Regions from separate parts of the Pseudomonas sp. ML2-2023-3 genome, predicted to be linked through region 2. Evidence: riboswitches for the same ligand, from Rfam matches in the RefSeq annotation. Region 2 holds a riboswitch; the other holds the start of a gene.
What was found. Region 2 has a riboswitch for cobalamin ahead of cobO (cob(I)yrinic acid a,c-diamide adenosyltransferase). Riboswitches for the same ligand answer to the same signal wherever they lie in the genome.

Region 1: it holds a riboswitch for cobalamin, as region 2 does, so the genes downstream of both, V6P94_RS14315 (CbtB-domain containing protein) here and cobO (cob(I)yrinic acid a,c-diamide adenosyltransferase) in region 2, are expected to answer to the same signal.

The regions. Positions count from the first base shown of each region.
Region 1 is NZ_CP146343.1:3,112,329-3,115,530, reverse strand. Features, by position in the region: gene V6P94_RS14325 (response regulator) at 1-325, opposite strand, end outside; gene V6P94_RS14320 (response regulator) at 501-863, shown strand; cobalamin riboswitch at 998-1,209, shown strand; gene V6P94_RS14315 (CbtB-domain containing protein) at 1,306-1,494, shown strand; gene V6P94_RS14310 (CbtA family protein) at 1,506-2,207, shown strand; gene V6P94_RS14305 (cobalamin biosynthesis protein) at 2,204-2,629, shown strand; gene cobM (precorrin-4 C(11)-methyltransferase) at 2,694-3,202, shown strand, end outside.
Region 2 is NZ_CP146343.1:1,979,231-1,982,432, reverse strand. Features, by position in the region: gene bluB (5,6-dimethylbenzimidazole synthase) at 1-57, opposite strand, end outside; gene V6P94_RS09200 (cobyrinate a,c-diamide synthase) at 54-1,367, opposite strand; gene cobO (cob(I)yrinic acid a,c-diamide adenosyltransferase) at 1,378-1,989, opposite strand; cobalamin riboswitch at 2,071-2,314, opposite strand; gene V6P94_RS09190 (sorbosone dehydrogenase family protein) at 2,442-3,202, shown strand, end outside.

The DNA of each region.
Region 1 (3,202 bases), 1.1 Mb from region 2:
GGTTGTCGCTGACCAGCTCCTGCAACCCCTTCAACTGGAGCGCAATTTGCGGCTTGGCGACGGCATAGGGGTCCAGAAAATGCTCATCGCCGGTAATCAGGAACCCGCGCATGCCGCTTTCAAGATCCACCGTCAGCCGCACGGCGTCGTTGGTATTACTGATAACCCGGTCGCTGTGCTCCACCCACCTGATCACTGATAACAAATAGCTGACCATGATCACGAATAACGCGGCACTGAGCACGCCGACAGCCAGGGGCAAGCCAACGTTGCGACTCAGAAGCTTGCGAAAGCTTCGCTCATCAATTGATACAGGTGAGTTCATTTTCAGGCCTGTGGGCAGTCTTAAAAAACTGGAGTTTGCCGGATTACCGAGCAATAGTTCTATTTTCTTACCCAACAATGAACATTTTCGTACAAAGAGGCACATTCAAATGCTGGGCAAGGCTATCCTTGCTGCAGCGAGACCCACGCTTACATTTTTTATCGAGATCATGATTATGTCCGCTACACCCTCCACCATCCTGGTGGTCGAAGACGACGCCATTGTTCGGATGCTGATCGTAGACGTGCTCCAAGAACTGGACTTCAGCGTGCTTGAAGCAGACGGCAGCGAGCAGGCCATGGAACTGCTGGAGAATGCGGCCCAGCCCATTGACCTGCTGATGACCGACGTCGGGTTGCCGGGCATGGACGGCCGGGAGCTGGCAGCCAAGGCCCGCCAAATGCGCGAGAAAATGCCCATCCTGTTTGCCAGCGGCTATGCCGAAACCCTTGAGGTCGCAGAAGGCATGGCGGTGATTGGCAAACCTTTCTCCATTGATCAGTTGCGCGACAAAGTCAAAAGCCTGCTGACCGCCTGACGTGTAGTCGCTGCCGCAGGCTGCGAGGGCTGCGTAGCGGCCCCGCTTTTTGAAGGTCCTGCGGCCCTTATCGCAGCCTGCGGCAGCGACTACACCCCCCCCTTTAAATTGACGACTCTCCTGGGCTGTGGTTTCCTACACATCTTGTATCAGGTGCCCTTCACAGGGTGAAACGGGAAACCGGTGCGTCAGGCGTTAGTCCTGGCAAGTCCGGCGCTGCCCCCGCAACGGTAAGCGAGAGAAACATCAAATCCACTGTGCCGAGTGCATGGGAAGGAGATGTTTGCAGGCTCAACCCTTGAGCCCCTCGCAAGCCCGGAGACCGGCCTGGTTATTTTTCAATAACAAACCCGCGGTGGGCGGGCGCTGTTAAACCCTGCGGGCTTCGTTCGCGGGGTTTTCTTGCGCTTTGCTGCCCGTCGTCCGACCTGAGGCAAGCGCCATGTCTATCAGCACCAGCCGTACCCATTCCGCCGCGACCACTGCCACCCAAAGCCAACGCATTGTGGCGGCTGTCGGTGCTGCGGTACTGGGGGCTTTTCTCGTTTACTTCGCCGGGTTCTCCCATATCGATGCGGTTCACAATGCGGCCCATGACACCCGTCACAGCTCCGCCTTCCCGTGCCATTGAGACTGCCTGCCATGATTAAGCGTATCGCCCAAACCGCAGGCTTCACCGGCTTGCTGGCCGCCCTGCTGCTGACCCTGCTGCAAAGCCTGTGGGTGTCGCCACTCATTTTGCAGGCCGAAACCTACGAAAAACCTGCTGCCACTGAAGTGCACGAGCATGCCGACATGGCCATGCCAGCCCACGAGCACGACGCCGAGGCCTGGGAGCCGGAAGATGGCTGGCAGCGCGTGCTGTCTACCACGGGCGGCAATCTGGTGGTTGCTGTGGGTTTTGCCTTGATGCTGGCCGGCCTTTACACCTTGCGTGCCCCGACGCGCACTTCCCAGGGCCTGCTCTGGGGCCTTGCCGGTTATGCGGTGTTCTGCCTGGCGCCGACCCTGGGCCTGCCACCCGAGTTGCCGGGCACTGCAGCGGCAGATTTGCTGCAGCGTCAAATCTGGTGGGTCAGCACCGCAGCTTCGACCGCAGTGGCCATCGCACTGATGGTATTTGGCAAGCACTGGGCGCTGAAAGTGCTGGGCGTGGCGATTCTGGTGGTTCCGCATATTTTTGGCGCACCCCAGCCACTGGTGCATTCAAGCCTGGCCCCGGCCGAGCTGGAGTCGCAGTTCAAGATTGCTTCGCAACTGACCAACTTCGCCTTTTGGCTGGCCCTGGGCGTGATCAGCGCCTGGCTGTTTCGCCGCAAGTCTGAAGGCCAGTACTCGGCATGACGGCAACCGGCACAGCGCCAATCCTGGTGATTGGCCTGGGCTGTCGCCAGGATTGCACCGCGGCAGAGCTGTTGAGTCTGATCGAACGCTCTCTGGCCCGGGCCGGGATCCCGCTGAATGCGGTCCGTGCCCTGGCCAGTGTCGATCTCAAGCGCCAGGAACCCGGACTGCTGCAACTGGCAGCTCGACTGGAACTGGAGCTTGAGGTCTTCAGTGCGCAACAGCTTGCCCCGTACGCCCCTCAGCTGAGTCACCGGTCGAACCTTGTGTTCGAGAAAACCGGGTGTTTCGGGATTGCCGAAAGTGCTGCGCTGGCCCTGGCCGAGCGGTTCGCCGGCGCACCCGCTACCTTGCTGATTACGCGACAAAAATCACCCGGCGCCACCTTTGCGTTGGCCTGTTTCGAGCAAAACCCGCGATAATCCCCCGCCTCACTATGAGCGTTGTTCAAGAACAGCTCTATCTCAACCCCTTCAAGAGACTGCCATGACTGTTTATTTCATCGGCGCCGGACCCGGCGATCCTGAGCTGATTACCGTCAAGGGCCAGCGCCTGATTCGCAGTTGCCCGGTGATCATTTACGCGGGTTCGCTGGTCCCCGAGGCCGTGCTGCAAGGCCATCAGGCTGAGCAGGTGATCAACAGTGCGCAACTGCACCTTGAGCAGATCATCACCCTGATCAAGGCCGCCGACGCCAAAGGCCAGGACGTGGCCCGCGTACATTCCGGCGACCCCAGCTTGTACGGGGCCATTGGCGAACAGATCCGCTGCTTGCGTGAGCTGGGCATTGCCTTTGAGATCATTCCGGGAGTGACTGCCACCGCGGCCTGTGCGGCCATTCTGGGGGCCGAACTGACGTTGCCCGATATTTCGCAAACCGTGATTCTGACCCGTTACGCCGAAAAAACCGTTATGCCAGCCGGAGAAGAACTGGCCAGCCTGGCGCAGCACAAGGCGACCATGGCCATTCATCTGGGGGTCAAGAACCTTGAAAA
Region 2 (3,202 bases):
GGCGATGGCGCGGTACACCGCTGCGCGTTCTTCAGGACTAAAGGCGTTATCGGTCATGGCGCCGTCACAGCGCACGGCGCAAACAGCGCAGCAATCGCCTGAGGATTGGACGGAAAGTAGAAGTGCACGTAAGAGGCGGTCATCCGCCCTTCGCGATACACCGCTTCGGCACCGCGCCCGCCATTGGGGCTCAGGCCACGGGCAACAGGTTCAAGCTCAGTGCTGGTCAGCGAGTGATGGTAAGTGTGACCACGCAGCAACCCCTCGGGCATGTCCACCGATTGCAATGCCAACGCGGCCAGACGCTTTTGCATCTTCGCCTCCCCCGTCAGCAAACCCACCAGCTCGGCACGCTGACCGTCGACATCGGTCAAGGCGTCGAGCAGATAAAGCATGCCGCCACATTCGGCCAGCAACGGTTTACCGGCTGCGTGATGGGCGCGAATCGCCTCCAGCATCGGTGTATTGCGCGACAGCTCAAGGTGATGCAACTCGGGATAACCGCCCGGCAAATAAAGGCTGTCAGCTTCTGGCAGGCGGACATCGCGAATCGGCGAGAAAAACACCAGCTCGGCTCCCATCGCCCGCAGCAGATCCAGACTCGCACCATAGGTGAAGGCAAAGGCTTCATCCCGGGCCACGGCAATCCGAACCCCGGCCAACAATGGCTCGACCAGCACAGGCTCGGGCGCTGCAAATTCAACGGCGGGTGGCAGCGCTACCTCACAGGTGCTGGCCAGGGCATTGGCTGCCGCGTCGAGACGCGCATCCAGGTCGTTCAGCTCACTCGCCTGAACCAGCCCCAAGTGTCGACTCGGCAACTCGATCCCGGTCTCGCGAGACAACGCGCCGTACCAGCGCAGGCCTTCGGTCAGGCTGCCTTCGAGCAACTGTGCATGACGCACTGTGCCAACCCGGTTGGCCAGCACCCCGGCAAACGGGAGGTCCGGTTGATAGCGGGCCAGGCCCAGGGCCAGCGCACCAAACGTCTGGGCCATTGCGGTGCCATCAATCACACCCAGCACCGGTACCCCAAAATGGCGCGCCAGGTCGGCGCTGGAAGGTGTACCGTCGAACAGACCCATCACGCCTTCGATCAGGATCAGGTCCGCTTCACCAGCGGCTTCCCACAGCAGGCGGCGACTTTCATCCGCGCCCACCATCCACAAATCCACCTGATAAACCGGCGCACCGCTGGCGCGCTCCAGAATCATCGGGTCCAGAAAATCCGGTCCACATTTAAACACCCGCACCTTGCGCCCCTGATTGCGATGCAATCGGGCCAAGGCGGCGGTAACGGTGGTCTTGCCCTGACCGGAGGCCGGTGCGGCGATCAACACCGCGGGGCAATGACGCGACTCTCTCATGCTTGAACACTCACAATTCGATGCCTTTCTGGGCTTTGATCCCGGCTTGGAATGCGTGTTTGACCACACCCATTTCAGTCACGGTATCGGCCAGGTCTATCAGCTCAGGTTTGGCGCCACGCCCGGTGACCAGCACATGCTGCATTGGCGGACGGGCTTGCAGGTCGGCGAGCACCTGCTCAAGGTCGAGGTAGCCGTGTTTGAGCGCGATGTTCAGCTCATCCAGTACAACCAGCCCGATGGACGGGTCACGCAGCATCTCGCGGGATACTTCCCAGGCGGCTTCGGCGGCCGCGATATCGCGTTGGCGATCCTGGGTTTCCCAGGTAAAGCCTTCACCCATCACGTGATAACGCACCTGCTCGGGGAAGCGGCGGAAGAAGATCTCCTCGCCAGTGCTGTTGCGACCTTTGATGAACTGCACCACGCCGCACTGCATGCCGTGGCCCATGGCCCGTGCCAGCATGCCAAAAGCGGAACTGCTCTTGCCTTTGCCATTGCCGGTCAACACCAGCAGTAGCCCGCACTCATTGGGCGAGCTGGCAATGCGCTCATCCATGACGGCTTTTTTGCGCAGCATGCGCGCCTGATGACGTTCGTCGCGTTCGGGGGATTCGTTCATGGCAGCTCTCCGTTGGGGCTCAATGATGCAAACGGGAGGCGGGGGGGAATTCATAAAAAACACACTGCATCGCCCGCCGCGAGAGTGGTGGATGGATCAGGCCGGTCTCCGGGCTCACAAGCGGACGGCCCTGTACAGGGCGCCCTTGTCCACGCGCCTTCCCGTGAGCAATCACAGTGGCAGTTGGCGTGGCATTGACTCGTTTACCGTTGCGGGGGCAGCGCCGGGATCATGGCGGTTGTGCAGGACAAACACGCCCTCACCGGCTTCCCTGTTTCACTCGACCAACGTTACGTTGCCGAGCACCTGAAACAAGCCGCGAAGGTTAGAGGGTTGGGGGTGGAGCGTCAATTAAAGGTGGCACCAATAGGGCTATACAAAGCTACGACCTGAACCTTTGAAGGGCTAAGCTTCTCTATGACCTACGAGACCAAAACATAATGGAGTTCTTCATGCTCAAGCGCCAGCACGCTATTGTCATCGTACTTGCGGCAGGATTGGCTGCCTGCGGCGAGTCGTCGACCCTGCAAGTAAGTGATGGCACCGGCCCCTCGCCCAAATTACCCGAACCGAACAAAACCCTGATACCCACCGTCAATATCGCCCCGGCGGTCGGTTGGGCTGATGGCGCCACGCCCATTGCTGCCCAAGGCCTGGAGGTCGCCGCCTTCGCCGAAGGCCTGGATCATCCGCGCTGGCTCTATGTCTTGCCCAACGGCGATGTGCTGGTCGCAGAAACCAACGCACCGCCCAAACCGGATGACAGCAAGGGGATCAAAGGCTGGATCGCAGACAAGGTGATGGCCCGCGCCGGGGCCGCAGTGCCAAGCGCGAACCGGATCACCCTGTTGCGCGATGCAGACCACGATGGCGTGGCCGAAACCCGCACGGTCTTTCTCGACAATCTGAACTCGCCTTTTGGCATGACCCTGGTGGGCGACGAGTTGTATATCGCTGACGCCGACAAGCTTTTACGCGTCCCCTATCAGGCGGGCGAAAACAGCATCAAAGCCAATCCGGTCAAGGTGCTCGACTTACCGGGCGGCCCACTGAACCATCACTGGACCAAAAACGTCATCGCCAGCCCTGACGGCACCAAGCTGTATGTCACCGTCGGTTCCAACAGCAACGTGGGCGAGAACGGCATGGACAAGGAAGAAGGCCGCGCCGCGATCTGGGAAGTTGATCGCGCCACCGGCAACCACCGTATTTT